Regions from separate parts of the Methylocystis borbori genome, predicted to be linked through region 2. Evidence: riboswitches for the same ligand, from Rfam matches in the RefSeq annotation. Region 2 holds a riboswitch; the other holds the start of a gene.
The links. A riboswitch is a leader RNA that binds a small molecule or an ion and turns the genes downstream of it on or off. The one in region 2 is predicted to bind cobalamin.
Positions count from the first base shown of each region.

Region 1: another riboswitch for cobalamin. It lies ahead of V3H18_RS11335 (TonB-dependent siderophore receptor); the one in region 2 lies ahead of V3H18_RS14435 (CbtB domain-containing protein).

Region 1 covers NZ_JAZHYN010000032.1:16,933-32,134, forward strand. Annotated here, with positions in the region: gene V3H18_RS11310 (response regulator) at 57-872, opposite strand; gene V3H18_RS11315 (NepR family anti-sigma factor) at 871-1,446, shown strand; gene V3H18_RS11320 (sigma-70 family RNA polymerase sigma factor) at 1,443-2,015, shown strand; gene fumC (class II fumarate hydratase) at 2,080-3,477, shown strand; gene V3H18_RS11330 (M20/M25/M40 family metallo-hydrolase) at 3,618-5,003, shown strand; cobalamin riboswitch at 5,069-5,271, shown strand; gene V3H18_RS11335 (TonB-dependent siderophore receptor) at 5,386-7,887, shown strand; gene V3H18_RS11340 (DUF7676 family protein) at 7,981-8,568, shown strand; gene V3H18_RS11345 (hypothetical protein) at 8,650-9,204, shown strand; gene V3H18_RS11350 (adenosylcobinamide amidohydrolase) at 9,263-9,943, shown strand; gene V3H18_RS11355 (cob(I)yrinic acid a,c-diamide adenosyltransferase) at 9,964-10,497, opposite strand; gene V3H18_RS16705 (hypothetical protein) at 10,496-11,035, shown strand; gene hemA (5-aminolevulinate synthase) at 11,099-12,385, shown strand; gene V3H18_RS11370 (UDP-glucose dehydrogenase family protein) at 12,629-13,933, opposite strand; gene V3H18_RS11375 (NADP-dependent malic enzyme) at 14,088-15,202, opposite strand, start outside.
Region 2 covers NZ_JAZHYN010000055.1:264-15,465, reverse strand. Annotated here, with positions in the region: gene pyrH (UMP kinase) at 1-111, opposite strand, end outside; gene V3H18_RS14460 (SDR family oxidoreductase) at 187-1,176, opposite strand; gene tsf (translation elongation factor Ts) at 1,440-2,366, opposite strand; gene V3H18_RS14450 (30S ribosomal protein S2) at 2,455-3,522, opposite strand; gene V3H18_RS14445 (hypothetical protein) at 3,960-4,151, shown strand; gene cobO (cob(I)yrinic acid a,c-diamide adenosyltransferase) at 4,314-4,931, opposite strand; cobalamin riboswitch at 4,972-5,181, shown strand; gene V3H18_RS14435 (CbtB domain-containing protein) at 5,227-5,412, shown strand; gene V3H18_RS14430 (CbtA family protein) at 5,425-6,087, shown strand; gene cobW (cobalamin biosynthesis protein CobW) at 6,087-7,121, shown strand; gene cobN (cobaltochelatase subunit CobN) at 7,128-10,529, shown strand; gene cobG (precorrin-3B synthase) at 10,513-11,796, shown strand; gene V3H18_RS14410 (precorrin-8X methylmutase) at 11,793-12,425, shown strand; gene V3H18_RS14405 (precorrin-2 C(20)-methyltransferase) at 12,422-13,186, shown strand; gene cobJ (precorrin-3B C(17)-methyltransferase) at 13,183-13,935, shown strand; gene cbiE (precorrin-6y C5,15-methyltransferase (decarboxylating) subunit CbiE) at 13,932-15,134, shown strand; partial or broken gene V3H18_RS14390 (cobalamin biosynthesis protein) at 15,113-15,202, shown strand, end outside.

The DNA of each region.
Region 1 (15,202 bases), on a different contig from region 2:
CGAGGGGCCGGCGCCCGGAGGGGCGCAAAAAAACTCTTTTTCCGCAATGAGATCCGTCAAGCGCCAGCGCGCGCCGCGCCATTTTCCTTGCGGCCGGCCCGCCGGTCGAAGAAGAGCGCCTGGCTGATGACCGCCTTGAGGCTTTCAACATTGAAGGGTTTGGCGATCAAAAAGGCCGGCTCTGGCGGCTCGCCAGTCAGGAATCGTTCCGGATAGGCGGTCACGAAGATCACCGGAGTCGACAAGGAGTTCAGAATTTCGTTTACTGCCTCGAGGCCGGAGCTGCCGTCGGCGAGCTGAATGTCGGCGAGGATCAGGCCTGGGCGGGCGTCCGCGATGGCGGCGACCGCCTCCGTGTGGGTGCGGGGCATGGCGACGACTCGGTGGCCCAGCTCTTCGACCACGGCCTTCAGGTCGAGGGCGATCAGCGGCTCATCTTCGATGATGAGCACGTCGGTCGCGATCTGATCGGCGATTTCGCCATTGGCCGTCTCGATGAGCGCCTGCGCGTCGCGCTCGGTGACATGCAGCGCACTGCCGATCTGCTCGGTGTCGAAGCCTTCGAGCGCATGTAGCAGAAAGGCGATGCGCGGCTTCAGCGAGATCGCGTCGAGATTGCGCCGCCCGTCTTCGGTCGGCTCGCCCGAGCGGTCGATTTCGGCGTTAATCGGCGACGTCGCCCAAACGTCGAGAAAGAGTTGATAGACCGCGACCCGCACATCCTCGGCGTCGGCGATTCGCTCCGGCTCCGCGACCACCGTTTCGAGCGTGGCGAGCACATAGGCGTCGCCGCCCTCGCGATCGCCGACCAAAGCGCGTGCGAAGCGTCGCAAATAGGGAATATGGGCTAACACGTCTTGCGATACCGACATGGCGGCGACTCCGGGCGCGTCGGCGCCCAAAAAATGTTGTGGGCAGACGCATTTATCTCGAATTGAAGGCGATGCGTCAAAACTGCACGGGGTTTTAGGGAACCAATCAACCAGCGGCGCGTTTTGCCTATCGTCCTTGCGGCGCACTATATCGCGCCGGATCGCGGCGGCTACAGGAATCATGCATTTACGAACAGAGGGCTCCATGGGGAACAAAAATCCGGAGAATATAGTTGCGCGCGCGAAAGCGGAGGATGACGCTTTCCCCAGCGGCGCCCGATATTCCCCAAGACCGGGTCCGCGTAAATTGGAAGCATTTGCAGGCGTAATGATGAGTCGGGACGAATTCTGCGGCGATCGCCGGGATGGCGGCGCGCCCCGCGCCGCGACGAAACCGGTCCCAAAGAAGCGTCAAGTCGAATTTCAGGACCCGATCGGCAAGGAATTGCGCAATCTCTACGACGACGTCGTGGCCCAGCCCGTGCCGGATAGGTTCCTTAATCTTCTGAACCAACTCGAGACGAATATGCTATCTTCTCTGGCGACAGTGCGAGCGCCGGGGAAGAGCGAGTGACGCAGAAAGAAGCGGGACAATCGGAAGGACAGACGTTAAAGGCTGAGCTCATTGCAGCTATTCCCAGCCTGCGCGCCTTCGCGGTGTCGATCTGCGGCAATTCGGATCGCGCCGATGATCTCGTTCAAGAGACGCTGGTCAAAGCCTGGGGAAGCCTCGCCTCCTTTTCGGAAGGCACCAATCTCACCGCCTGGCTCTTCACCATCCTGCGCAACATCTATTACAGCGAATATCGCAAGCGTCGCCGAGAGGCGCCAGATCCCGACGGCGCGATCGCCGCGCGGCTCGTCGCGCCCGAGTCGCAAAACGCCCATATGGATTTTCTCGACTTCCGCGACGCGCTGCAGAAGCTGCCGCTCGATCAGCGCGAGGCGCTGATTCTCGTCGCAGCGTCGGGACTGTCCTATGAAGAGGCCGCCGAAATCTGCGGCTGCGCGCCGGGCACGATGAAGAGCCGCGTCAATCGCGCGCGCAATCGTCTTTCCGAGCTGATGTCCGCGCCGCCCTCGACGCGCGAGACGCGCGAATGGGGCGCCGCCATGCGCCTCACCGAGGCGTCGCGCGATTGAACGGAAGTCGGAAATGCCGCATAGGGAGGCGCGTGAAGAACGCCTGTCCATGCGAGCGGAGACGATGACCGAAGATATCAGAATCGAACGCGACTCCTTTGGCGACATCGCCGTGCCCGCCTGGGCCTATTGGGGCGCGCAGACCCAGCGTTCGCATGAGAATTTTCCCATCGGCGGCGATCGCATGCCGATCGAGATCGTGCATGCGCTGGCGCGCATCAAGCTTGCCGCCGCCAAGGTCAACGCCAAGAAAGGCCTGCTGAAGCCGGAGATCGCCGACGCCATCGCCGCCGCCGCGCAGGAAGTCATCGACGGCAAGCTCGACGAACATTTCCCGCTCGTCGTCTGGCAAACCGGCTCCGGCACGCAGACGAATATGAACGTCAATGAGGTGATCGCCAATCGCGCTAATGAGACGCTCGGCGCGCCGCGCGGCTCGAAAGCGCCGGTGCATCCGAACGATCACGTCAATCTCGGCCAGTCCTCGAACGACAGTTTTCCGACCGCGATTCATATCGCCGGCGCGCTGACGATTTCGGGCAGACTTCTTCCCGCCGTCGAGCGTTTGCATATCGCGCTGAGCGCCAAGGCGGAGAAGTTCGCCCATATCATCAAGATCGGCCGCACCCATTTGCAGGACGCGACGCCGGTGACGCTCGGCCAGGAATTTTCCGGCTACGCCGCGCAAGCGGAATTCGCCGCGCGCCGCATCCATACCAGCCTTGCCGATCTGCTGCAGCTCGCGCAGGGCGGCACGGCGGTCGGCACCGGCGTCAACACCTTCAAGGGATTTGGCGAAGAGGTCGCCGCCAATATCGCCGGGCAGACGGGCCTGCCCTTCGTGACGGCGCCGAATAAATTCGAGGCGCTCGCGGCGCATGACGCGATCGTCTTCGTGCATGGCGCGCTTAATGCGCTGGCGTCGGGCCTTTACAAGATCGCTTGCGACATCCGCCTGCTTGGCTCGGGTCCGCGCGCTGGCTTCGGGGAATTGAGGCTTCCCGAAAACGAGCCGGGCTCCTCGATCATGCCAGGCAAGGTCAATCCGACGCAGGTCGAATCGCTTACCATGGTCTGCACGCGCGTCTTCGGCAATAACGCCACGATCACTTTCGCCGCGTCGCAGGGCCATCTCGAACTCAATGTGCTGAAGCCCGTTGTCGGCTTCGCGCTGCTCGAGTCGACGATCCTGCTCGCCGATGGGATCGACAGTTTCGTCAAGCGCTGCGTCGACGGCATCGAGGCGGACGAGGCGAACATCAAGCGCTTCCTCGACCGCTCGCTGATGCTCGTCACGGCGCTCGCGCCCAAGATCGGCTATGACGCGGCCTCGAAGATCGCCCGCGCCGCGCATCATAACGGCACGAGCCTGAAGGAGGAGGCGCTCGCCTCGGGCAAGGTGAGCGAAGCCGAATTCGACGAGATCGTGCGGCCGGAAAAGATGATTTCGCCGAGCGAGTGAGCATCTCCCCTTGACCTCCTCCTTCGAGACGCGCCCTTCGGGCGCTCCTCAGGACGAGGAAACCTCCCTGCGACAGCCCGCGCGCCTTTCCCTCGCCATTGATCGGCGCTAGTTTTCCTCTTGCAGGAGGAGCTCAACTCATGGCCGCGCTCGACGCCGTTCTCAGCACGATAGACGCCAATCTTGACGCTTCCACGGAGCGCCTGTTCGACCTGCTGAGCATCCCTTCCGTCTCGACCGATCCCGCCTATGCGCAGCATTGCCTGCGCGCCGCGAACTGGCTCAAGAATCAGCTCAATGGGCTCGGCTATGAGGCCGAGGTGCGCGCAACCCCCGGCCATCCGATCGTCGTCGGCCACGCCAAAGCGAAGCGCAAGGATGCGCCGCATGTGCTCTTTTACGGCCATTACGACGTGCAGCCGCCGGACCCGCTGGACTTATGGGAGAGCGAACCCTTCGCGCCGCGTCTCGCCGAGCGCAAGGAAGGCCAGGACATCGTCGCGCGCGGCGCCTCGGACGATAAGGGCCAGCTCATGACCTTTCTCGAAGCCTGCCGCGCATATGAAGCGAATGGCGGCCTGCCCTGCAACGTCACTTTTTTGTTCGAGGGCGAGGAGGAGACGGGTTCGCCTTCGCTTCCCGCTTTTCTCGCCGCGCATAAGGACGAACTCTCCGCCGCCGATCTCGCGCTTGTTTGCGACACCGGCATGTGGAACTCGGCGACGCCAGCGATCACCGTCATGCTGCGCGGGCTCGCGCAGGAGGAAGTGATCGTCAGAGGGCCGAGCCACGATCTGCATTCCGGCATGTTCGGCGGCCCGGTGCTCAATCCCATTCATGTGCTGGCGAAGATCATCGCCGATCTGCACGATGAAGAAGGCAAGGTGACGCTGCCGGGATTCTACGCCGGCGTGCCGGAGCTTCCCGAAGACATCGCCGAACAATGGCGCAATCTCGATTTCGACGAGAAGGCGTTTCTTTCGGGCATCGGCCTCACCCGCGTCGGCGGCGAGCCAGGCCGCGGGGTCATCGAACAGATCTGGGCGCGCCCCACTTGCGACGTGAATGGAATCATTGGCGGCTATACCGGCGCGGGCGCGAAGACCGTGCTGCCGGCGCAGGCTTCCGCCAAATTTTCCTTCCGTCTCGTCGGCAAGCAGGACCCGAAGGCGGTGATGGAGAGTTTCCGTGCCTTCGTGCGCGAGCGACTGCCGACGGACGCAAAGGCCGAATTCATTTCGCATGGCGCGTCGGGCGCGCTGCAATTGCCCTTCGGCTCGGAGGCGCTCAATCGCGCGCGCCGCGCGCTCGAACAGGAATGGGGCAAGGAGGCGGCGCTTGTCGGCTGCGGCGGCTCGATTCCGATCGTCGGCGCCTTCAAGCGCGATCTCAATATGGATGCGCTGATGATCGGCTTCGCGCTTGACGACGACCGCATTCATTCGCCGAATGAAAAATATTCCTACACGTCCTTTCACAAGGGAACGCGCTCCTGGGCGCGCGTGCTCGACGCGCTCGCGGCGTGATTGCAACGCTCCTTCATAATCGAAGCGCCGATCGTCGCGACCTCTTGACAGGCGCCGCGATGGGCGTTCTATTTCGCGAAGACGGTTCCTAACGGGATCAAAAGGGAATGCGGTGAGCGCGCTGACAAGCGTGCGATTCCGCGGCTGCCCCCGCAACTGTAAGCGGCGAGCCGACGACCATTCAGCCACTGGAGCAATAAGGCTCTGGGAAGGCGGTCCGAGGCGACAACCCGCGAGCCAGGAGACCTGCCGTCGCTTCGTGGTCACGCGCGAAAGCGTCGGGCGGGGTGCACCGATGCGGCCGAAGCCCTTCGCCTGAACTAGGCGCGACGGGCCGAGACCTTTCGCAGTGACGGCCCACGTTCGCTGCGAGTCCATACTCATGAAATCCCAATGCCCGACAGCCCCGAAAGGCGGCCTGCGCCTTCGCGCGCCCATCCTGCCCTGCGTTCTCATTGCAACTTTCGCATCGCCCGCTCTCGGCCAGGAAACGCTTCCAATCATTGAAATCGGCGCGCCGAAGCCGGATGTCGATCGCGCCGGCGGCGAGCCGGCGAGCGTCGGCAATAATGGGACGGAGATCGGGCCCGGAAACAACGGGCAAATATGCGCCGACGGAATTTGCAACGATCCCCATTCCTACGCCGCGCCGATCGAATCGCTCGGGACCAAGGTCAATGCGCCGGTGATGGACACGCCGGTCACGACGAAAATGGTCACGCGCCGGATGCTCGAGGACCAGCAGGCCATCACGCTCGACCAGGCGTTGAAGAACGTCAGCGGCGTCGCCTTCTCGGGCGGCGGCGACGCGGCGCTGGGGAATTCGTTCCGCCAGATCATTCTTCGCGGCTTTCCGACGCAGAATTATTTTCGCGACGGTTTCCGGGTCGACAGTTTCGGCCTTGCCTTCGCGGGCGCCAGCAATGTCGAAATGGCCAGTGTCGAGAGCGTCGAAGTGCTGAAAGGCCCGGCCGCCATCCTCTATGGCGCGGTGGAGCCCGGCGGCATCGTCAACATCAACACGAAGCAGCCATTGGACAAGCCGGCTTTCTCGCTGCAGCAGCAGATTGGCAGCTACTCATCCTACCGTACCACGATCGACGCGACAGGGCCGCTGACCTCAAACAAGGATCTGCTTTATCGCTTCGTCATGTCCTACGAGAACGACGGGTCGTTCCGCGCGTTCGGCTATAACAGAAATTTGATGATCAACCCTGTCGTGAGGTGGAACATCGACGCGAGCACCTGGGTTAGAGCGTCGTCTCAATTCCAGCAGAACAATTTCAATCAGGACATGTTTTTCGTGCCGTATTTCGGCATGTTCACCCCTCTTTGGCTCGGACGCAGCTTCAACTGGGGTCCGAAGTCGCCCTACAATGAACAGCAGAACTTCACCGAGCTCACCTGGCATCACGACTTCAATAAGGACTGGTCGATCCAGCAGACCGCCTTCATGCAGTTGTTGCGCAACGATTGGGCGGACAATGGCGGCTTCGGCTCCATCGCGGACTGCATCACGCCCGGGAGCACGTCCTGCTTCTCCTTCCCGTCGCCCAACAATGTCACGCTGAACTGGGGCGCCTATCCGTCGGACAACAGGCAGGCGGAATATGCGACGACGGTCAACCTCGTCGGGCATTTCAAAACCAGCGACTATCTCAATCACACGCTGCTCTCGGGCGTGGACTATTACCGTTACAATTTCAGAGGCCAGAATCTGCTCGCTCTGAACAATAGCTCAGACGTCCTGTTCGGGGCGCCGCAGCTTCCGACCCCCGCCTTCGGCCTTGTGCCCTACAACGCGACCGAGCAATACGCCGACAATCTGGGCGTCTATCTGCAGGATCAGATCAAGCTGCCTTATGGCGTCACCGTGCTCGGCGGCGCGCGCTATCAATATATCAACAGCAGAACAGGAGCCTCGGACAACTCAAAGTTCTGCGGCCCGTATTCCGACAATGCGTTTGCGGGACTGCTGATCCCCTGCAACTTCGACACGATCACGACGAGGTCGCAACTCGTCAATCAGCGAGTGACGCCGCGCGTCGGGCTTTTATGGCGGCCGCTCGAATGGGTGAGCTTCTATGGGAATTACGCCGAGTCCTACAGCCCGAATTACAACGGCAAACTGGTCTTGGGCACGAATGATCCGACGCCCCCGAGCGCCGGCGTGCAAACCGAGGGAGGCGTCAAGTTTTCCTTGCTCGACGGGAAGCTTCAGGCGACGGCGTCCTACTACCATCTGGTCAAGACGAATATTCCAATCGGAATCCCGAACGACTTCAACCATGTGATGGTCATTGGCGAAGGGCGCTCGCAGGGCCCGGAACTCGACATCCAGGGCGAACTCTTGCCCGGCTGGAGCGTAAACCTCGCCTACGCCAACACCGACGCGCTCACCACCAAATCCAATCCGACTTACCTCGGGGTCCCGGCTGTCGGATCGCCCATCCCCTTCGTTCCGCGCAACGTCGGCTCGTTGTCTTCAGCATACGAATTCAAGGCGGGCGATCTGAAAGGCCTGAGACTGGGCGCGCGATATGATTACACCGGATATCTTCCCTTCTATCATTACGCCAATGATGGAACTTATATCTATGGCCAGTCGACGCCGGGCTATGGGATCGTCGGCGTCTTTGGCGCTTATGAGTTCAACGTCGACCAGTTAAAGGTGACGGCGCAGCTCAATGTGAGCAATCTCTTCGACAAAACCTACTTCATCACCGGCGGATTGGGGCCGCAGGCTTTCGACGCCTCCCATCCCGGCGGCTATTCCGTGCCCTATACCAATCCGATGCAGGTGGGATGGAATCTGCCCGGGTATAATTACAACGTGATCGGCGCGCCGCGGATGCTCCGCGGATCGATCAAAGTGTCGTTCTAAGACGGCGCGATCGCGCGTCACGCGATGCGGGAGCGTTCAAAACGCTCCCGCATCGGAGTCGATAGGTTCACGACAAATAGAAAGCGCATCGCCATGACCGAAGTTGTCGAAAGAGCGCCCCAGCGAATCGTCGAAGCCGACGGCGCGGCGCTCGATGTCTTCTCCCTGCCGCTAGACACGGCGAGCCTCGAAGAACTCTTTCGCGACCTTTTCGAAAATCACTGGAGCGAAATCGTCTTCGGGCCGATCATTCAGGGCGCGGCGTGGGAAATTCACGCCGAGCGTCCGCCGACGCGCATCAGGCTGCTCGACGGCTATCTCACCGTCGCTTTCGGCGTCACGCATTTTCATGTCTGCATCGGCGAGAATAAGGGACCGCGCAATCGTCCGACCTCTCCCGAACTTGCGAGACTCAGGCGCACCTCGCGCGCCGAACTTTATCGCCGCCTCGGCTCCACTTGCGTTCCCATGTCCTGGGGATTGCAGCTGTTCAACGGCGCCGGCGAACAGCAGATCACCGTGCTGCTCCCCAACCCGTTTCTTGAGCCGAAGACCGACAGGTTTCTGAAAGAACCGGATTGGTCGCGCCTCGCGCTTTGGGACAAGCTGCGCGCGCGCTGGCTCGGGCTTCACGAGCCCGACGCCATCGATCGCTCCGCGAGCCGCTTCACCCATGCATGACGTTTTTCCCCGTTTCGATTCCCGCGAGACGCGGGGCGAAAAGCCGGCCCGCGCCGGCGTCAAACCGAAAGGAGACTTCTCATGACATTTACGCTTTCCGCCCTCTCGCCCGAGCGTCGCTTCGCGCTTTGGGCGATAACGCTCATCGTTGCAAGCGTTCTCTCGAGCTTCGCGCTCGCCTGCGCCATCCCGCTTGCGGGCTTCGCCACTGTTGCGGCGCTCACCTCTAAGCGTCGCGCGGCGCTGCTGCTGACGGGCGCGGTCTGGCTCGCCAATCAGTCCGTCGGCTTCCTCTTCCAGCATTATCCGACAGACGCGAGCACGCTTGCCTGGGGCGCCGGCCTCGGCGTCATCGCGCTTCTTTCCTGCGAGACGGCGGGTCTGCTCGCGCGCCGCTTTGATGGAATCGCCGGCGGCGTCGCTTCCTTCCTCGCCGCTTTCGTCGTCTACGAAGGCCTCATTCTCGCCGCTACGGCCGCGACGGGCCCCGGCGTCGAGCATGTCACGGCGCCGGTCGTCTCCTGGATCTTCTTCGTCAATCTATGCGCTTTCGTGGGGCTCATGACCGCGAAGGCGGCAGGCGGCGTCCTCGCCGATCGCAAGGCGCCGGCGGCGTTCGCGCCGCGCGCGGCCTGAACGAGAGAGCGGCGCGCGCGTTCTGCGCCCGCCGCCTTTCGGAATTTCGCATCCTCGCATGAAGCCGCCCTTCGCGCTCGACTGCGCGCCGCCCTTTCTCGTCATTCGCTTTGACGACATCCATCGAACGCTCGGCTGGTCGATCGCCAGACCGGGCTTCCAATATCTGCGGGAAATCGCCTGGCTCGAAGTCCGCGACGCCGATCTTTCGCCAGACGTCGATCCTGTCGCCTTTCTGAAAGAGAGGCTCGCGTCGAAAGGCCTCGCGGAGGCGGCGGCCTTCATGACCGCGCGCGATGTCAGGCGCCATCATCTCGCGCGATCCCAAGTCGGCGACATCGCCGCGACCTGCGTGACGACGGTCGGCCTCTCCAACGCCGAAAGGGTTGGAACGCGCCGACACGGCGCCGCGCGGCGCGTTGGCACGATCAATACGCTCGTTCATCTTTCCCGGCCGCTTTCGACCGGCGCTTTCGTCGAAGCCGTGTCGATCGTCGCGCAGGCGCGCACCGCGGCGATCCTGGAGTCGCGCGGGCGCCCGGACGAAGCGGCCGCGACCGGCACGGGAACCGATTGCATCGTCGTCGCGGCGCCGGAAGGCGGGCGGCCGCAGACATGCGCCGGCCTTCACACCGATGTCGGCGAAGCCATCGGCGCTTGCGTCTATGAAGCGACATCGGAGGGAACAAGGGTCTGGCGCGCCGATGTGGCGCTGTCGAATATCGCCGAGGCGCATTGAGCGGGCGCGCGCCGCAGGCTTCAGGAAGACAGAAGGCTTTCGTCGCGCCCGCTTTGCTGGTCCGCTTGCCGCGCGAGCGCAAACAGGAGATCGCTCAGGCGATTGAGATAGGCGAGCGCGTTCTCGGGCGCCGGCGGCTCTTCGAGCGCGGCGATGCTGCGCTCGGCGCGCCGGGCGATGGCGCGCGCCATATGCAGGCGCCCGCTCGCTTCGCCTTCTCCCGGATAGATGAAATCCCGCAGCGGCGGCAGCGCCGCGCTCGCGCGGTCGATTTCGGCTTCGAGCGCGTCGACCTCGGCGCCCTCGAACGCGAGATCAATCTTTCGGCCCTCCGCGCTGACGAGCGCGCTGATGCGGTAGAGCGCCTGCTGACTGCGGCGCAGCGAATCATTGGCGCAAGGAAAGGCGACGCGCGCAAGCCCGAGGCTCGCCGACAACTCGTCGAGATCGCCGACCGCCGCGACGCGCGGATCGGATTTCGCCGCGCGCCGCCCCGAAAAGAGACTCGTCTCGCCTCGGTCGCCTTTCTTCGTGTAGAGCTTGATCGCCGTCATGTCGTTCTCGCAGGCTCTCAAGTTAGCGCAAAGGCGCGGCGACGGTCATTCAAAAATCTCACGCGATTGCGACGTTCTCGAATCCGCGGCCGCCCGACTTCGCGCAGCCATAGAAGCGCGAACGCGTAAAGACCGCTTCGCGATCCTTACGGGCATCGGGCGCGATCTCGCAATTCTCGAAGGCGCATTCGACGAGGCGGCAATCGTCGAAAACGCAGGCGCCGCCGAGATTGTCCTTAATGAAACGGCAGCGCTCGAATTTGCATGCGACGAAGTCGACGCCCCGGAACGAGCGGCCGCGAAAAACGCAGTCGACGAAAGGCTGAACAGAGAAAAATTGTCTCGTTCCAGCTTCGCGGCGCGCCGGTCGCGGCGTCGAATTCCTCTCCCTTGGTCAGCATGGCCGCGCTCCTCCTTTTGGCGCCATTTCCGGCGCCGCCAGTGGTCCGCCGCCGTGCGGAAAAACACGCCCGACCGCGTCATTCGGCCACTCGCATTCCGGTGCGGGATAGGCTATGTAAGAAATCGTCCAAACTAGTCGGCTGGCAGGACGGGGCCGCGCCGGGGAGCTGATGGACAAGCTGGATCAAAGGGTTCGAGAATGGTCTATCGGCGTTATTTCGAGGCCGCCGTCTCCCGTCTGAAGGACGAGCGCCGCTACCGCGTTTTCGCGCATTTGGAGCGCGACGTCGAAAATTTTCCCCTCGCCAACTGGCATCGCGACGACGGCTCGATCGAACCCGTCACCATCTGGTGCTCCAACGACTATCTCGGCATGGGCCAGCACCCCGAGGTGATCGCCGCCATGATCGAGACGGCGGGCAAGGTCGGCGCGGGCGCCGGCGGCACGCGCAACATCTCCGGCACCACCCATGCCATCGTCGAGCTTGAGCGCGAGCTTGCGGATCTGCATGGCAAGGAAGCCGCGCTCGTCTTCACCTCGGGCTGGATCTCCAATCTCGCGGCGATTTCAACCATCGCCGATCTCCTGCCCAATTGCGTCATTCTTTCCGACGCCTCCAATCACAATTCGATGATCGAGGGCGTGAAGCGCTCGCGCGCCGAAAAGAAAATCTTCCGCCACAACGATCTCGATCACCTCGAAGAACTGCTGCGCGAAGCCGGCGACCGGCCCAAGCTCGTCCTCTTCGAGAGCCTCTATTCGATGAACGGCAATATCGCGCCGGTCGCCGAGATCGTCGCGCTCGCCGAGCGTTACGGCGCCATGACCTATGTCGACGAAGTGCATGCGGTCGGCATGTATGGCGCGCGCGGCGGCGGCGTCTGCGAGCGCGAAGGCGTGATGGATCGCGTCGACGTGATCGAGGGCACGCTCGCCAAGGGCTTCGGCACCATGGGCGGCTATATCGCGGGCGACGCGGCGGTGATTGACGCGATCCGCTCCTACGCCGCTTCCTTCATCTTCACCACCGCGCTGCCGCCGGCGGTCGCCGCGGCGGCCTGCGCCGCCGTGCGCATGCTGAAGAGCCGGCCGGATCTGCGCGCGGCGCATCAGCGCGCGGCGCATATCACCAAACATGCGCTCGCCGCCGCCGGCCTGCCGCTGCTCGACAATGGCTCGCATATCGTGCCGGTGATGGTGCGCGACGCTGAGCTCACCAAGGCGGCGAGCGATCTGCTGCTCGAACGCCATTCCATCTATATCCAGCCGATCAATTATCCGACGGTGGCGAAAGGCTCGGAGCGGCTGCGCGTCACGCCGACGCCGCGCCATACCCATGCGCATATCGCCTATCTCGTCGAGGCGATGGTCGATGTCTGGAACACGCTCGGCATTCCTTTCGTCGAGCCGCCGTCGCATCTTCATGTCGACAAGAAGAGCGACGAGAAGTGCAGCTATCCCGAGATCAAGCTCGCGGCGCAATAGGCGGCGCAGCGCTTATTGATTTCCGTTCGCTTGCCGTGTCATTCCCGGCAGGCTGAAGGCCTGACCGGGAATCAGAGTCGATCAGATGCGGGCCCTAGTTCTGGATTCCCGATCGCTTCGCTAACGCGAAGCGTCGGGAATGACATCCGAACCATTTGATCGAATAACCGATCATTCGGCGCGCGCCGGCGGGGCGGGGCGCTGTTTTCTTTGTCGAGGCGCTCGTCTCGGCGGAGAACGCGCTTACTTTCGTCCGACGCTCACATAAGTGAAGCCATGCTTGCGCGCCTCGGCGGGGCGATAGATGTTGCGCAGATCGACGATGATCGGCTGTTTCAGCAGCGTCTTCACCCGTTCGAGATCGAGCGCGCGGAAGGCGTCCCATTCGGTGACGATGGCGAGCGCGTCGGCGCCCTCCAACGCCGAATAGGCGTCGTCATGGAAGGTGACTTCCGGCATCAGCGGGCGCGCCTGCTCCATGCTCTCTGGATCATAGGCGTGCACCTGCGCGCCGTCGCCCGCGAGCGAGGCGACGATGGCGAGCGAGGGCGCGTCGCGCATGTCATCGGTGTTGGGCTTGAAGGCGAGGCCCAGCAAGGCGATCTTCTTGCCGCGCACCGAGCCGCCGAGCGCATTGATCACTTTGCGCGCCATGGCGCGCTTGCGCGCGTCGTTCACAGCGACGACCGTCTCGACGATGCGCAGGCTCGCGCCTTCGTCCTGGCCGGTCTTGATCAGCGCCAGCGTATCCTTGGGAAAGCAGGAGCCGCCATAGCCCGGCCCGGCATGCAGGAATTTCCCGCCGATGCGCTTGTCGAGGCCGATGCCGCGCGCGACCTCCTGCACGTCGGCGCCGACCTTTTCGCATAGATCGGCGACTTCATTGATGAAGGTGATCTTGGTCGCGAGAAAGGCGTTCGCCGCATATTTGGTGAGCTCCGACGTGCGGCGGCCGACGAAAAGCAGCGGCGGCGCGTTGAGCGACAGCGGCCGGTAGACTTCCTCCATCACTTCGCGGGCGCGCGGGTCTTCGATGCCGATGACCACGCGGTCGGGGCGCTTGAAATCCTCGATCGCGGCGCCTTCGCGCAGAAATTCGGGATTGGAGACGACGGCGAAATCCGCCTTCGGATTCACCTCGCGAATGATGCGCTCGACCTCGTCGCCCGTGCCGACGGGAACGGTCGATTTATTGACGATGACGGTGAAGCCGTCGAGCGCGCCGGCGATGGTCTGCGCGGCGGCGTAGACGAAGGAGAGGTCGGCGTGGCCGTCGCCGCGGCGCGAGGGCGTGCCCACGGCGATGAAGACGGCGTCGGCGCTCTTGACCGCCGGCGCGAGGTCGGTGGTGAAGGAGAGGCGCTCCTGCTTGACATTATTGGCGACGAGTTCGTCGAGGCCAGGTTCGTAAATGGGAATTTCGCCGCGCTGCAGGCGCTCGATCTTGCCGGCGTCGGCGTCGACGCAAATGACCTTATGTCCAAAATCGGCGAAACAGGCGCCGGAGACAAGACCCACATAACCCGAACCGATCATCGTAATGTTCATTAGCGTCAGTCTCTTGCTTCATGTGAGATCGCCTCCCCCTTGAGGGGGGAGGTCGCGCGGCGAAGCCGTGCGGGTGGGGGCGGGGACCGGCGACGCAGGGTTCGCCCGATCCCGCGCCTGCGGCGCGACCCATCCGTCAAGGGGAGGGCGCGCGTTATCCTCCAACGCCGAAAGCGGCGAGCGCCGCCATATTGACGATTTCCGCGTCCGTCGCGCCGAGTTGGACGATTTGGATCGGTTTGTCGAGTCCGACGATGAGGGGCCCGAGCACCGTCGCCCCGCCGAGTTCCTGTAACATTTTTGTCGAAATAGCTGCGGAATGAAACGCCGGCATGACAAGCACATTGGCCGTGTCGGTCAGGCGGGAGAAGGGATAGGCGCTCATCAGCTCCTTATTGAGGGCGATGTCGGCGCCCATCTCGCCCTCATATTCGAAGTCGACGCGGCGCCGGTCGAGCACCCCCACCGCCCGGTGCACGCGCTCCGTGCGCTCGCCCGGCGGATAGCCGAAAGTCGAGAAGGCGAGCATGGCGACGCGCGGTTCGAGCCCAATTCGGCGCGCGACGCCCGCCGCCTCGATCGCGATCTCGGCGAGCTCCTCGGGCTCGGGCAACTCCGTGATCGCCGTGTCGGCGACGACGACGATGCGCCCATGCGCGAGAATCAGCGACGCGCCGATGACGCGATGGCCGGGCTTTTGATCGACGACGCGGCGCACGTCTTCGAGCGCGTGGGAGAAATGGCGCGTCGCGCCCGTGACCATGGCGTCGGCGTCGCCCTGCGCCACCATGGCGGCGGCGAAATGATTGCGGTCCTGATTGATGAGACGCTGGCAGTCGCGAAAGAGAAAGCCCTTGCGCTGCAGGCGTTCGAACAGGAATTGCGCATAGACGGAATTGCGGCGGGAGAGCTTGGCGTTGTGGATTTCGATTCCGGAGGGAAGCTCCAATCCGGCGTTCGCCGCCGTCTCCTTGACGCGATCCTCGCGGCCGACGAGCACGGCGCGGCCGAAACCCTGATGAACGAAAGCGAGCGCGGCGCGGATCACCTGCTCCTCCTCGCCCTCCGCGAAGACGACGCGCTTGGGATCGCGCCGCACGCGCTCGTGAATCGTCTGCATCAGTCCCGCGATCGGATCGCGCCGCGCGGAGAGTTCGTCGCGATAGGCTCCCATATCGACGATGGGCCTGCGCGCGACGCCCGTTTCCATGGCGGCGATGGCGACGGCGGGCGGCACGACCGAGATGAGGCGCGGGTCGAAGGGGGCGG
Region 2 (15,202 bases):
GCGGGCCAGCGTCGCGGCGTCGAGCCCATGCGGCGCGGAACCCTGGAGGGCCTCGCCGGACAGTTTGACGACCACGCGCCTGTAACGTCGCGTCGGAGCGTGGTCTGACATCTGGCGAATCTCGCTGGCTGAGGCGGGGCGCGACCTTCATACGAACGGCGCGCCGCCGCCGCAAGTGGACCAGCGTTAGGGACCCGCCTCGCCACCCGTCGCGCCGAAGACTTGACCTGTGCAGAAGCTCGCCTCGTTCGAGGCGAGAAGCACGTAAAGCGGCGCGATCTCGGCGGGCTGGCCCGGACGCCCCAAGGGCGTGTCGTGGCCGAACTTCGTGAGATGGTCGGGAAACTGCCCGCCGCTCGGCTGCAGCGCCGTCCAGAACGGTCCCGGCGCGACGGCGTTGACGCGGATCCCCCGCTCGGCGAGCTGCTTGGCGAGGCATTTGCTGAAATTGAGAATCGCCGCCTTCGTCGCCGAATAATCGAGAAGATGCGGCGACGGATCGAACGCCACGATGGAGCTCGTATTGATGATCGCGGAGCCCGGCCGCAAGTGGGGAACCGCAGCCTTGGTGATCCAGAACAGAGCATAGAGATTGGTGCGGAAGGTCCAGTCGAGGTCATCCGTCGTAATGTCGAGGATCGATTCGCGCGCCTGCTGGCGCGCGGCGTTATTGACCAGAATATCGAGGCCGCCAAGGTCCCGCGCCGCGTCTTCGACGAGCCTTATGCAAAACGCCTCGTCGCGGATGTCGCCAGGGATCGCCGTCGTCTTGACGCCGGCTTCGCCCATCAAATCCATGACCTCTTCGGCGTCGGCCTCTTCTTCCGGAAGATAGTTGAGCGCGACATCCGCTCCTTCGCGCGCGAAGGCGATGGCGGTCGCCCGGCCAATGCCGCTGTCGCCGCCGGTGATGAGCGCCTTGCGGCCAAGCAATCTTCCGGAGCCCTTGTAACTGTCCTCTCCGTGATCGGGACGCGGCGTCATTTGGCCGGCGAGGCCAGGCCAGGGCTGCGTCTGTTTCTCGAAGGGGGGCTTGGGGTGGAGACGCCGAGGGTCGGACAACGGCCGTCCGCTCGGCGAGTCGGCAAATCCGAGCATCGAAGCCGTGGCTTTCGCGAAGCTCTCTGCGCGAGGTCCGCGAAGGATGTCATCTGCGGCGTTTTTTTTGCTGCGCATGCGTCGCTCCGTCTGCTCGGTCTCCGCCAATTAGCGCGCTTTCCGATCAGTCGAGATCGTCTGATCGATAAGAAATCGCGCCAAATTAATAGGCTGGAGCAAGTTCTTATCGAAAAAGTCTGTCAACTTTTTCGGAACCTGCTCTAAGCGAAAACGCTCGAGTCTAAACGCCCCGCGCCGACGAATGTTTCAGGCGCAACCGCGCGCAAAAAACCCGGGCCGCTTTGGCGACCCGGGACGATATCGAACGAAAGGGAGGTAGATTACCCCTTCGCGGCGGCGGCGACCTCGGCGGCGAAGTCGCTCGTCGCCTTTTCGATGCCCTCGCCCAGCGCATAGCGCTTGAAGCCTTTAATGGCGATCGGCGCGCCCGCCTTGCCTTCCAGCTCCTTCACCGCCTGCGCGACCGTCTTGGCGTTATGATCGGGATGGTTCGAGACCTGATCGAGCAGGCAAACCTCCTTGGCGTAGGTCTTGATGCCGGATTCGACGATCTTCTGAAGCACGTTCTCGGGCTTGCCGGCGTTCTTCTCGGCGAGGAGCTTCTTCTCGCGCTCGACCGTCGCGGGATCGAGGCCGGAAGCGTCGAGCGCCAGCGGATTGGCGGACGCGACATGCATCGCGAGCTGGCGCGCGAGCGCGGCGAGCACCTCCTTGTCGCCCTTCGATTCGAGCGCGACGATCACCGCGATCTTGCCCTGGCCGTCGACGACCTGCGCATGCACATAGCGGCCGACGACGCCGTCCTCGACGCTCAAGGACGCGGCGCGGCGCAGCGTGAGATTTTCGCCGATGGCGGCGATGGCGTTGGTGATCGCCTCCGCCACCGAGCCGCCGCCGGGATAGGCTTCCGCGCCGAGCGCCTCGACGTCGGTCTTGCCGCTTTGGAGCGCCACCTCGGCGACGTTCTTCACGAGCGTCTGGAAGTCGGCGTTGCGGGCGACGAAATCCGTCTCGGAATTGACTTCGACGACGACGCCGGTCTTGTCGCCCGTCAGCGCCGCGACGAGGCCCTCGGCGGCGACGCGGTCGGCTTTCTTCGCCGCCTTCGAGAGGCCTTTCTTACGCAGCCAGTCGACGGCCGCTTCGAAATCGCCGTCGGTCTGGGTGAGCGCGGCCTTGCAATCCATCATGCCGGCGCCGGTGCTCTCGCGCAGTTCCTTCACAAGGGCGGCGGTGATCGTAGCCATGGTCGAAATTCCTTTTCTAGGGATCATGCGACGGCGCCGGCCCATCGGACCGGCGCGCGCGTCTTAATTTGTGAACGTGACGGGCGGATCAGGCCGCGAGCAGGGACTTCGCCTGATCCACCCAACCGTCGCGCGCGATGCGGCCATTGAGCTTCAATTCGGCGTCGAGCTTTTCCACATCGGCCGGGGTCATCGCCGCGATCTGCCAATAATGATAGACGCCGGCGTCGTTCAGTTTCTTGATGAGCTGCGGGCCGAGGCCGTGAAGCTTGGCGAGATCGTCGGGCGCGCCGCGCGGCGCCGACAGGAGTTCGAAAGCCTCGCTCGGCGCTTCCGCATCCGCGGTTGCGGCCTCGACGGCGATCTCCTCGGCCGTGCGCAAATCCTCGCGGATGACCGGGCGCCCCTCGAGCGCCGGCTCGGCCTCCGGCGTCTCCGCCGCGCCCATGTCGACGCCCAGCGCCCCCTGGCCGCGCGAAATGCCGTCGAGCGCCGCCTTGGCGATGAGGTCGCAATAAAGCGCGATGGCGCGGCCGGCGTCGTCATTGCCGGGGATCGGATGCGACACCCCGTCGGGATCGCAATTGGTGTCGAGCACGGCGACGACCGGGATCTTGAGGCGGTTCGCCTCCTTGATCGCCAGCTGCTCCTTATTCGTGTCGATCACGAAAATAAGGTCCGGCGTGCCGCCCATGTCCTTAATGCCGCCGAGCGCGCGCTCGAGCTTGTCGCGCTCGCGGGTGAGCAGCAGGCGCTCTTTCTTGGTGACGCCCGCGCCGCCGGCCGAGAGCTGATCGTCGAGCTTGCGCAAGCGGTTGATCGAGCCGGAAATCGTCTTCCAATTCGTCAGCGTGCCGCCGAGCCAGCGGGAGTTGATGTAATATTGCGCGCTGCGCTTGGCGGCGTCGGCGATCTCATCCTGCGCCTGGCGCTTGGTGCCGACGAAAAGCACGCGGCCGCCCTTGGCGACGGTGTCGGACACCACTTTAAGCGCCTGATGCAGCAACGGCACCGTCTGCGCGAGATCGATGATATGGATGTTGTTGCGCGCCCCGAAGATAAAGGGGGCCATTTTCGGGTTCCAGCGGTGCGACTGGTGGCCGAAATGGGCGCCGGCCTCAAGAAGGCCGCGCATGGTGAAATCAGGAAGCGCCATTGTCGTTTCTCCGGTTGAGCCGCGGCGAAAGGGAATTTGAGAGGCCGGAAGCCGGCCACCGGAACGACGTCTTGAGGCAGACGCCGCATGAACCCTCGCCTGTGGGATGGCGGCGCTTATAGGCGAAGCGCCGCGGGCCGGCAAGGGGCCAAAAAGCGCCGGCTCGGCGCGGCCGTTTCGCCCGCTCTCGACGATGCTGGAGCGGCGGTCGGCGAAGCGGCGCGAATTTAGGCAAAGGCATCGATTTTTGCGGCGCGAAATTTCATGTGGCCGCGACCAGTTGTCGCATGTCAACATAATGTTTTCATTTAAAAAATATCCAGTTTTGACTCCTTTTAAACCCCCTCAATGAACGCATTGCCATCCGCGTTGAAACAAGCTAGGCTAACCACGATGCGGCAAGCATTCAGCTAAAATCAAGAACAGGGGGAAATCGCATGGCCGTCAACGTTCACAGCTCCGGCGATATCGGTAAGATGCTTCTTTGGGTCGCCGCCTTCGTGGCTTTCGTCGTCGTCGCTCTGACATGGGTTCCGGACTGGATCTCTCCCGAGGGAACCAACGGCACGGGCAACCGCCAGGGCATGGAAGGCGAAGGCGTGGGCCGCACTTCCAAGATGATTCAGTAAGACGACCCCTGCAACGACTTGCCGGGGGTTTTATCGCCTCCGGTTTTTCGTGTAGGGCGGTCCAGCGGTTACGCCATGGATCGAGACAGGAGCCGACGCCTCCGGCCAAGACCGGGCGTCGGCCTCTTTTTGGTGGCCGTTCCGTTCCAGCGGCATCCGCTCCTAAAACTCAATCCCCTCCTGCGCTTTGACGCCGGCGGCGAAATGGTGCTTCACCAGCGTCATTTCCGTCACGAGATCGGCGCAGGCGATCAGTTCCGGCTTGGCGTTGCGCCCGGTGACGACAACGTTGAGATCGTCGCGCCGCCCCGTGAGCGCGGCGAGCACTTCCGCAAGCGGCAGATGCTCGTAGCGCAGCGCGATGTTCAATTCGTCGAGCGCGAGCAGCCGGATTTCGGGGTCGTCCATAAGCTCTAAGGCCTTGTCCCAGGCGCGCCGCGCCGCCGCCTCGTCGCGGGCGCGGTCCTGGGTCTCCCAGGTGAAGCCCTCGCCGAGCGTATGCCAGGAGACGTTTCCGAGCTTTTCGAGCATGTCGCGCTCGCCGCTGCGCCATTGGCCCTTGCCGAATTGCACGACGCCGACCTTCCAGCCATGGCCAAGCGCGCGCAAGACGAGGCCGAAAGCCGCCGTCGACTTGCCCTTGCCGGCGCCGGTATGGACCATGAGCAGGCCCTTGCGCGTAATGGTCTTGCTCGCGACCTCGGCGTCCTGAACGGCCTTGCGCTTCTCCATCTTCTCGCGATGGCGGCGCGCTTCTTCGTCTTCATTCGGTTCGGCCATCGCGCGCTCCTTTACCCGTTTGACGGCGGCATGACGCGCGCATATGACTAATCGCGACGGTCCTTCGCAAGAAGGCGAAGAGGGAACGCGGCGAGTCTTTTTCGACATTTCCGCGGCTGCCCCCGCAACTGTAGCCGGCGAGGCCCGCGCCATCCGCCACTGAGCGATAGGCTTGAAAGAGCGCGCTTGGGAAGGCGGCGCGGACCTGGGACCCGGGAGCCAGGAGACCTGCCGTCGCGGCGATTTTCGCCACACGCATCGCAGCGCCGCCGGCGGGGCGGCAGGGAGACAGATTATGAACGCCAAATCATTCGCTACTTCCGCCGCGCTCGCGCCTTCCAAGGCCGAAGCGCTGAAAGCGTCCGTCGTCGCGCTGTTTCTCGGCGTCGGCCTCGTCTGGCTCGCCGGCTTCGCCTATCCCGAAAGCGTGCATGAGGCGGCGCATGATACGCGCCACGCCCTCTCCTTTCCCTGTCACTAAGCCGAATCACGCGTGATCGCGCGCGTTTTGGCGACCGGCCTCGTCGCCGGATTGATTGCGGGGCTTGCTGTCGCGGCCCTGCAGCATCTGACGACGACGCCGCTCATTCTCGCGGCCGAAGTCTATGAGACGGCGCAGCACGCGCATGAAAGCGCCGCAGAGGCCGCGCCCGCTTTCGAAGGCTTGCGCCGAACCGCCGCGACGAGCGTCGCGACCATCGCCGTCTCGATCGGCTATGCGTTGATCCTCATCGCCGCCATGCTTCTCTCCGGCGAAAGGATCGGCCCGCGCCGCGCTGCGCTGTGGGCCGCCTGCGCCTTCGCGGCGACGGGGCTCGCGACGAGTCTCGGCCTCGCGCCGCAGCTTCCGGGCATGGCGGAGACCGATCTCACGGGACGGCAGATCTGGTGGTTCGCCACGGCGGCCTCTACCGGCGCCGGACTTTATGCGCTGCTGCGACTCGATGGAATCGCCGCCACGCTCATAGGCGTCGCGCTGATCGCCCTGCCGCATTTTTTCGCGCCGCAGCCCGCGACGCCCGACAGCGCCGTCCCGGCCGAACTCGCCGCGCGCTTCGCCGCCTCTTCGCTCGCGGTACAGGCCGCGAGCTGGACGCTCGCCGGCGTTTTCGCCGGCCTTATCTGGCGGCTTTTGTCGCGCGAAGAGGAAGCCTGATGAGCGCCGCCAAAATCCCGACGACGATCGTCACCGGCTTTCTCGGCGCCGGCAAGACGACGCTGATCCGCCATGTGCTGGAGAACGCCAAGGACCGGCGCCTCGCGCTCGTCATCAATGAATTCGGCGACATTGGAGTCGACGGGGAAATATTGCGCGCCTGCGGCGTCGAAAATTGTCCCGAGGAAAATATCGTCGAACTCGCCAATGGCTGTCTATGCTGCACGGTCGCCGACGATTTCATCCCCGCGATCGAGGCGCTGCTCGCGCATGAGAAACGCCCCGATCACATCATCATCGAGACCTCGGGCCTCGCGTTGCCCAAGCCGCTCGTCAAAGCCTTCGACTGGCCGGCGATCCGCTCGAAGCTCACCGTCGACGGCGTCATCGCCGTCATCGACGGCAAGGCGGTAGCGGAAGGGCGTTTCGCCGACAATCTCGACGCGATCGCGCAAGAACGTGAAGAGACGCAAACGATCGACCACGACAATCCGCTCGAAGAAGTGTTCGAGGATCAGCTTCTCTGCGCCGATCTCATCATCCTCAACAAGACGGATCTACTTGACGCCGACGAAGAGCGCGCGGTGACCGCGCGTCTCGCGGAGGGCGCGCGCGAGGCCGCGAAAGTGGTGCGCGCGCGCGAGGGCCGCGTCGATCCGCTCATCCTGCTCGGCCTCAACGCCGCGGCGGAGAGCGACATCGCCAATCGTCCCTCGCATCATGATTTGGAGCCCGGCCACGATCACGACGATTTCGACAGTTTCGTCGTCGCCCTGCCGGCGATCGTCGAGCCGACGGCGCTGATCGAGAGGATCATTGGCGCGGCGCGCGCGCATGACGTGCTGCGGGTCAAAGGATTCATCGAGGTCGCCGGCAAGCCGATGCGCCTGCTGGTGCAGGGCGTCGGCGCGCGCGTGCAGCATCATTTCGACCGCGCCTGGAAGCCGGGCGAAGCGCGCGCCAGCCGTCTTGTCGTCATCGGCGAGAAGGGCATCGATCGCGACGCCGTCATCGCCATGCTGTCGCAGCCGTGATCCGCCATGCATCTCCTCCCGCGCGATCTCCATGGTCTCGACGACGCCGACGCGGCGGTCGATCTTGGGCAGACGCCGGCCGATATTTTGTTTCTGTCCTTTTCGGATTCGGAGCTGCGCCTGCTTGCGCGTCTTTATGAGCAGGACGCCGCCAATCTTCCGAGCCTGCGCTGCGCGTCGCTGGCGCAATTGAAGCACCCCTACTCCGTCGATCTCTATCTCGACGCCGTGGCGCGCCAGGCGAAGCTCATTGTCGTACGCCTTCTCGGCGGCAAGGACTATTGGGCCTATGGCGTCGACGAATTGCAGGCGCTCGCGCGGACTCGCGGCGTCGCGCTCGCCATTGTTCCGGGCGACGCGCATGGCGACGCGCGTCTCGCGCAAGCCTCGACGCTTGAAGCGGGCGCGCTCGCGCGCATCTGGCGCTTTTTCCAGCATGGCGGGCCGGACAATCTGCGCGCGTTCCTCGGCTACGCCGCGACGCTGGGGGGCTTTGAGGCGCCGTGGCGCGAGAGCGTTCCCGTCGCCAATGCGGGGCGCTTTGACGGCGCCTGTCGCACGGGCGGAACGCTGCGCGCGACCATCGTTTTCTACCGCGCGCTTTATCTTGCCGACGATGTCGCGCCGATCCTCGCGCTTGCCGACGCGCTCGCCGAACGCGGCTTTTGCGTCGAGGCGCTTTATGTCGCCAGCCTGAAGGACGCGGAGAGCGAAAGTTTCGTCGCGCGGTCGCTCGACGCTTTTGCGCCCGACGTCATTCTCAACGCCACCGCCTTTTCGGCGCGTCGCGACGGGGGAAGCGCGCTCGACCGCGCCGACGCGCCGGTGTTGCAGATCGCGCTCGCCACCTCTTCGCGCGCGGCCTGGGCCGCCTCCATGCGCGGCGCCAATGGCGCCGATCTCGCGATGAATGTCGTGCTGCCGGAAGTCGACGGGCGCATCTTCACTCGCGCCATTTCCTTCAAGGAGGAATCGCCGCTTCGACTCGCGACGGAATTCAGCGAAACGCGCCATGCGCCGGAATGTTCGCGCATCGCTTACGTCGCCGATCTCGCGATGAATTGGGCGCGGCTGCGGCGCAAGCCCAACGCCGAGAAAAGCCTCGCGCTCATTCTCTCCGACTATCCCGCCCGCCGCGGGCGCGGCGGCTACGCCATCGGCCTCGACGCCGAGGCGAGCGCGTATGAGATTATCGAGGCGCTGCAAGAGGCGGGATATGATGTTGGCGCTGACTCTGAGCGCGCCATCCTTCTCTCGCTTGCGGGAGAAGGTGTCGCCACGCAGTGGCGACGGATGAGGGCCCTCACCCGACCCGGCTTCGCCGGAAGCGGGAGAGGGGAGAGCGCGTTATCCTTGTTGCGTCATCTGGAAGATGGGACATTCGTCGTCAGTTTCTCTCTCGACGACTATCTCGCGCTGCTCGCCACCCTCCCCGCCGCCTTCGTCGAAAGCGTCAACGAAGCCTGGGGGGCGCCGCAGGACGATCCGAGCGTCGAAGGCGGCGCCTTTCGCTTCTCCTGCATCGAATCCGGCGGGCTCGTCATCGCGCTGCAGCCGGATCGCGGCGCGCGCGCGGAGCGCTATGAGACCTATCACGATATTCAGCGCGCGCCGCGCCACGCCTATGTCGCCTTCTATCTCTGGTTGCGCCACGCGCGAAAGATCGACGCGCTCATTCATCTCGGCGCGCATGGCACGCTCGAATGGCTGCCCGGCAAATCCGTGATGCTCTCGGAAAGCTGCGCGCCGGAAGCCGTGCTGGGGCCGACGCCGCTCGTCTATCCCTTCATCGTCAACGATCCCGGCGAAGCGGCGCAGGCGAAGCGCCGCACAGGCGCCGTGACCATCGGCCATCTGACGCCGCCGCTGGTTGACGCCGGGCTTTTCGACGCCGCCGCGAAGATCGAAACGCTGCTCGACGAATATGCGACCGCGAATGCGCTCGACGCGCGCCGCGCCAGACTCATCGCCGGCGCGATCATCGACGAAGCCGAATGCAGCGGCCTCGCCGCCGAATGCGGCGTCTCGCGAGAGGCCGACATCGCCGAGACGCTGACGCGGCTCGACGCCTTCATGTGCGACCTGAAGGAAATGCGCATCGGCGACGGGCTGCATGTCTTTGGGCGCAGCGACCCAGATCCCATGCGCGACGCCTGCGCGCGCGCCGAATGCTCGGCGCTGCTCGCCGCGCTCGCGGGGCGCTTCGTCGAGCCCGGCCCCGCCGGCGCGCCCTCGCGTGCGCGCGCCGACGTTCTGCCGACGGGCCGCAATCTCTATTGCATCGACCCGCGCCATGCGCCGACGCAGACGGCCTATGACATTGGCCGGCGCGCGGCGGCGGAAGTGATGACGCGCCATGCGCAAAGCCATGGCGACTATCCGCGCCATGTCATGGTCGATCTCTGGGGCAGCGCGACCATCCGCACCGGCGGCGAGGATTTCGCGCAGGCGCTCGCGCTGCTCGGCGTCGCGCCGCGCTGGGAGACGGCGAGCGCGCGCGTCATCGGCTTCGAGATCCTGCCACAGGCGCGGCTCGACTTTCCGCGCGTCGACGTGACGCTGCAGGTCTCGGGGCTTTTCCGCGACATGTTTCCGGGTCTCATCGCGCTCTTCGACGACGCGGTGCGCGCCGTCGCCGCGCTCGACGAAGAAGCGGCGTTCAATCCGTTGGCGGAAGCCGAGGACCTTCGCCGCGTCTTCGGCGCCGCCGACGGCGTCTATGGCCTTGGCGTGAGCGCGCGCGTTACAAGCAGCGACTGGTCGAGCCGCGACGATCTTGGCCGCGCCTATCTCGCCGCCGCCGGCCACGCCTATGGGCGCGCGGGCGAAAGCGCGCCGGCGCTCGACGCCTTCAGCGCGCAAGTGGCCCGCGCCGACGCGCATCTGCATGTGCAGGACATGGCGGAGGTCGATGTTCTCACCGGCCCGGCCTTCGCCGATTTCGAGGGCGGCTTCGCCGCCGCCAACGCCATGCTCGGCGGCGCGGCCGAGCTTGTGCATCTCGACGCGACGCGCCCCGAACGCTTGCGCGCCCGCGCGCTGAAGCAAGAGATCGCGCGCGTGCTGCGCATGCGCCTCGCCAATCCGCAATGGCTCAAGGGCCAGATGCGCCACGGCCATCGCGGCGCCGGCGAAATCGCCGAGACGATTGACAATCTTTACGCCTTCGCCGCGACGAGCGGACTCGTCAGCGATGCGCAATTCGATCTCGCCTTCGCGGCGACGCTCGGCGACGACTCTATCCGCGATTTTTTGACGCGCGAGAACCCGCGCGCGCAGGAGGCCATCGCTTACGTTTTTTCCGAGGCGCTCGCGCGCGGCCTGTGGCGCACGCGGCGCAACAGCGTCCGCGCGCTTCTGGGCAAAGCGAGCGAGCAAGAAGGGAGCCGCCTTGCAACTGAGGCCTGAAATCAAGGGCTGGTGCCCCGGCGCCCATGCGCCCATGCAGAGCGGCGACGGCCTCTTGATCCGCGCCAAGGCGATCGGCTCGCATATGAGCGCCGCGCAGGCGCGCGAGATCGCACGGATCGCGGAAAGCTGCGGCAATGGGCTCATTGATCTCTCGCAGCGTGCGCAATGGCAATTGCGCGGCATGAGCGAAGCGACGCTCTTCGAAGCCCAGCGGCGCCTCGACGCGATCGGCCTGCTTGCGCCAGACGCGGACGCGGAGCGCGTCGCCAATATTATCGCTTCGCCGCTCGCGGGCCTCGACGCCACGGCGGCTTTCGACGCCAATGCAATGGCCGTCCGCCTCGCGACGGCGTTACAGAGCGATCCGCGACTCAGCGCCCTGCCGACGAAATTTCTTTTTCTCATCGACGACGGCGGCGCGCTGTCGCTCGCGGGCGCCGAGGCCGATATTCGCATCGAGGCGACGAAGGACGGCCGCGTCGCGATCCGCCTCGCCGGCGCGCCGGATTTGGCCGCCTTCGTTGAGCCGGAAGAAGCGATGGCGTCGGCGCTCCGCCTCGCGCGCGCCTTCATCGAATTGCGCGCCGCTCATGCATATGTCTTCCGCCGCGTCGGCGCGCTTGTCGAAACGCTTGGCGCGGAGGCGATGCCGCGCCTCGCCGGGCTCTCCTTTAAAAGAGGCGCCGCTGTGCGCCCGCCGACGCCTCCCGCGCAGATTTATGGGGCGCAGCGCAATGGCGGGGTCGCCTACGCCGGCGTCGCCGCGCCCTTCGGGCGTTGGCGGGCGCGCGAACTCGCCATCATCGCCGAACTCGCAGCGGGCGACGGCATGAATGAATTGCGCCTCACGCCCTGGCGCGCCCTGCTGATCCCGACGCCCGACGAAGGAGCGGCGCGAAGAATCATCGCGCGTGCGGAACGCCTCGACTTCATCACATCGGCGGGCGACGAAAGGCTCGCCGTCGTCGCCTGCCCCGGCGCGCCGGAATGCGAGCAGGCGCTTGGCGAAACGCGCGCTTATGCGAGCCGGCTTGCGCCGCTCGCGCGGCGCCTCGGCGGCGCCGACGGCGTCGTCCTGCATCTTTCCGGCTGCGCCAAGGGCTGCGCGCATCCCGCTGCGGCGCCAATCACGCTCGTCGTGACCGAGAATGGCTTCGATCTCATTGAAAACGGCGAAGCGGGCGGCGCGCCGCGTACAAGCGCGCTCACCTTCGACGCCGTGCTTCACGAGCTTGCCGCGCGCGCGGCGGAGCGGACGTCATGACGCGGCGCTTCGACTATATCCACGACGGCGCCGCGATTTATGCGCGCTCCTTCGCGACCATTCGCGCCGAGGCTAATCTTGCGCGCTTCGCGCCGGAGCAGGAAAAGATCGCGGTCCGCATGATCCATGCCTGCGGCATGGTGGAATTGGCGGACGACATAGAATTCTCGGCCGACTTCGTCGCCGCGGCGCGCGGCGCGCTGCGCAATGGCGCGCCGATCCTGTGCGATTCGAACATGGTGGCGCATGGCGTCACGCGTTCGCGGCTGCCTGCGGAAAACCCCGTCGTCTGCACGCTGCTGGAACCCAGCGTGCCGACGCTCGCCGCCGAAATCGGCAATACGCGTAGCGCCGCCGCGCTGGAACTCTGGCGCAACCGGCTCGACGGCGCGCTCGTCGCCGTCGGCAACGCCCCGACGGCGCTCTATCGGCTGCTCGAAATGATCGAGGAAGGGGCCGCGCCGCCCGCGGCGATTATCGGCATGCCGGTCGGCTTCGTCGGCGCGGCGGAATCGAAGGAGGCGCTGCGCGACTATGGCCGCATCCCCTTCATCATCGTCAAAGGCCGCAAAGGCGGCAGCGCCATGGCCGCTGCGGCCGTCAACGCGCTGGCGAGCGAAACGGAATGAACGCGCGCGCCGACGCTCTGCATGAAGGCGCCGCCGCGCTCGGTGCGCTCATTGGCGTCGGGCTCGGGCCCGGCGATCCCGAACTCGTGACGGTGAAGGCCGCGCGTCTCATCGGCGAAGCCAAGGTCGTCGCCTTCTTCGCCAAAGAGGGACGCGCCAGCCATGCGCGCGCCATCGCCGCGCCTTATCTCGCCCCGCGCTGCGAGGAGATTGCGCTGCTTTATCCGGTGACGACCGAAATTCCTTTCGACAATCCCGAATATGCCCAGGCGCTTCGCGAATTTTACGAAGAGAGCGTGCGGCGCATTCGCGCTATTCTCGAACAGGGCCGCGACGTGACGCTGCTCTGCGAGGGCGATCCGCTGCTCTACGGCTCCTTCATGCATATGTTCGCGCGGCTCGACGCGCGCTTTCGCATCGAGATTTGCGCCGGCGTCTCCGGCATGTCGGGATGTTTCGCGGCCGCGCGCCAGCCCATGGCCTGGGGCGACGACATTCTCACCGTCCTGCCGGCGACGCTCGACGAAGACATTCTTGCGCAGCGGCTCGCGGCGACCGACGCCGCCGTGGTGATGAAGCTCGGCGGCAATTTCGCCAAGCTGCGGCGCGCCATGACCCGCGCAGGGGTCATCGAACGGGCGATCTATGTCGAACGCGGCGCCATGCCCGGCGAGAAGATCATGCGCTTCGTCGACAAGCGCGACGACGAGGCGCCTTATTTCTCCATGGCGCTCGTGCCCGGTCGAGGGCGCCGGCCATGAGCGGCCGGCTGTATGTCGTCGGCCTCGGCCCCGCCGACGCGCGCTGGCTGACAGGCGAGGCGCAGGCGGCGCTGGAAGAAGCTCAGGACGTCATTGGCTATGCGCCCTATGTCGCGCGCGTGCCCGAGCGCACCGGCCAGACGCGGCTTGCAAGCGACAATCGCGTCGAGATCGAGCGCGCCCGGGAGGCGCTGACGCGCGCGGCGCAGGGGCGCATCGTCGCCGTGGTCTCGGGCGGCGATCCAGGCGTTTTCGCCATGGCGTCGGCGATCTTCGAGGCCGTCGATCAGGGCGCGCGCGAATGGCGCGATCTCGACATTCGCGTTTTGCCGGGCGTCTCCGCCATGCAGGCGGCGGCGGCGCGGCTCGGCGCGCCGCTCGGCCATGATTTTTGCGCGATCTCGCTCTCCGACAATCTGAAGCCCTGGGAGACGGTCGAGAAGCGCCTTCAACATGCGGCGCAGGGCGATTTCGTCATCGCGCTTTATAATCCCGCTTCGCGCGCGCGGCCGACGCGCATCAATGACGCCTTCGCCTTGCTGCGCCGGCATCTGCCGGGAGAGACCTTCGTCGGCCTCGCCAAGTCCGTCGGCCGCGAGAATGAGGAAATCATCCTGACGCGGCTCGACGCGGCCGAAGGCGACAGAGTGGATATGTCGACGCTTGTCGTCATCGGCGCAAGCGGCACGCGGCGCATTGCCCGCAAAGGGGCGCGCGACTGGGTCTATACGTCGCGGCAGGCGACATGAAAGCGCCCTGGCTGTCGCTGATCGGCATTGGCGAAGACGGCGAAGGAGCCTTGGCGCCGGCGGCGCGCGCGCTGATCGCGGAGGCTTCGCTGATCGTCGGCGGCGCGCGCCATCTCGCCATGGTCGAGACGAAAGCCGAACGCCTGCAATGGCCCTCGCCTTTGACCGACGCGCTGCCCGATATTCTCGCGCGGCGCGGCACGCCGATCGTCGTGCTCGCTTCTGGCGATCCGTTTTTCTATGGCGTCGGCGATCTCCTTTCGCGTCATGTCGTGCATGAGGAGATTTTCTGCATCCCGGCGCCATCGGCCTTTTCGCTCGCGGCGGCGCGGCTCAAATGGAGCCAGCAGGATTGCGCGCTTCTCTCGCTGCATGGGCGCGCCTTCGAGCGCGTGACGCCGCATCTGCAGCCGCGCGCGAAGCTCATCGCCCTCTCCTGGGACGAGACGACGCCCGCGCGCCTCGCGCGCCATCTCGCCGAGCGCGGCATGGGCCAATCCCGCCTTCATGTGCTGGAGCGGCTTGGCGGTCCTCATGAACGGATCAGAGACACGCGGGCGGAAGTATTCGCGCTTGGCGACATCGCCCCGCTCAATACGATCGCCGTCGAAATCGACGCCGATCACGACGCGCCGGTCGTCCCGCGCGCGCCGGGCCTGCCCGACGACTGGTTCGAGCATGACGGCCAACTCACCAAGCGCGACATTCGCGCCGTGACGATTTCGGCGCTGGCGCCGCGCAAGGGCGAATGGCTGTGGGACATCGGCGCGGGCGCCGGCTCCATCGCCATCGAATGGATGCTGAGCGACGCTTCCAATCGCGCCATCGCGATCGAGCGCGATGCGGCGCGCGCGGCGCGTATTGCGCGCAACGCGCTGTCGCTCGGCGTTCCCGATCTGCGTGTCGTGACCGGCGAAGCGCCGCAGGCGCTTGCGGGTCTCGAGACGCCGCAGGCGATCTTCGTCGGCGGGGGCGCCGACGCGCCGATGTTAGAGGCAGTCTGGAGCGCCCTCCCCGGCAACGGGCGCATCGTCGTCAACGCGGTGACGATCGAGACGCAGGCGCTGCTTATCGACGCGCATCGCGATAAGGGCGGCGAGCTTTTGAACATGCAGTTTTCACATGCCCGTCCCATCGGCCGCTTTCATACTTTCGAGGCGGCCCTGGCGGTGATGCAATGGCGCGCGGTGAAGCGATGAACGACCGTTACGCCATCGGAATCGGCGCGCGGCGCGGCGTCGCCGCGCAGGACATCGTCGATCTCGTG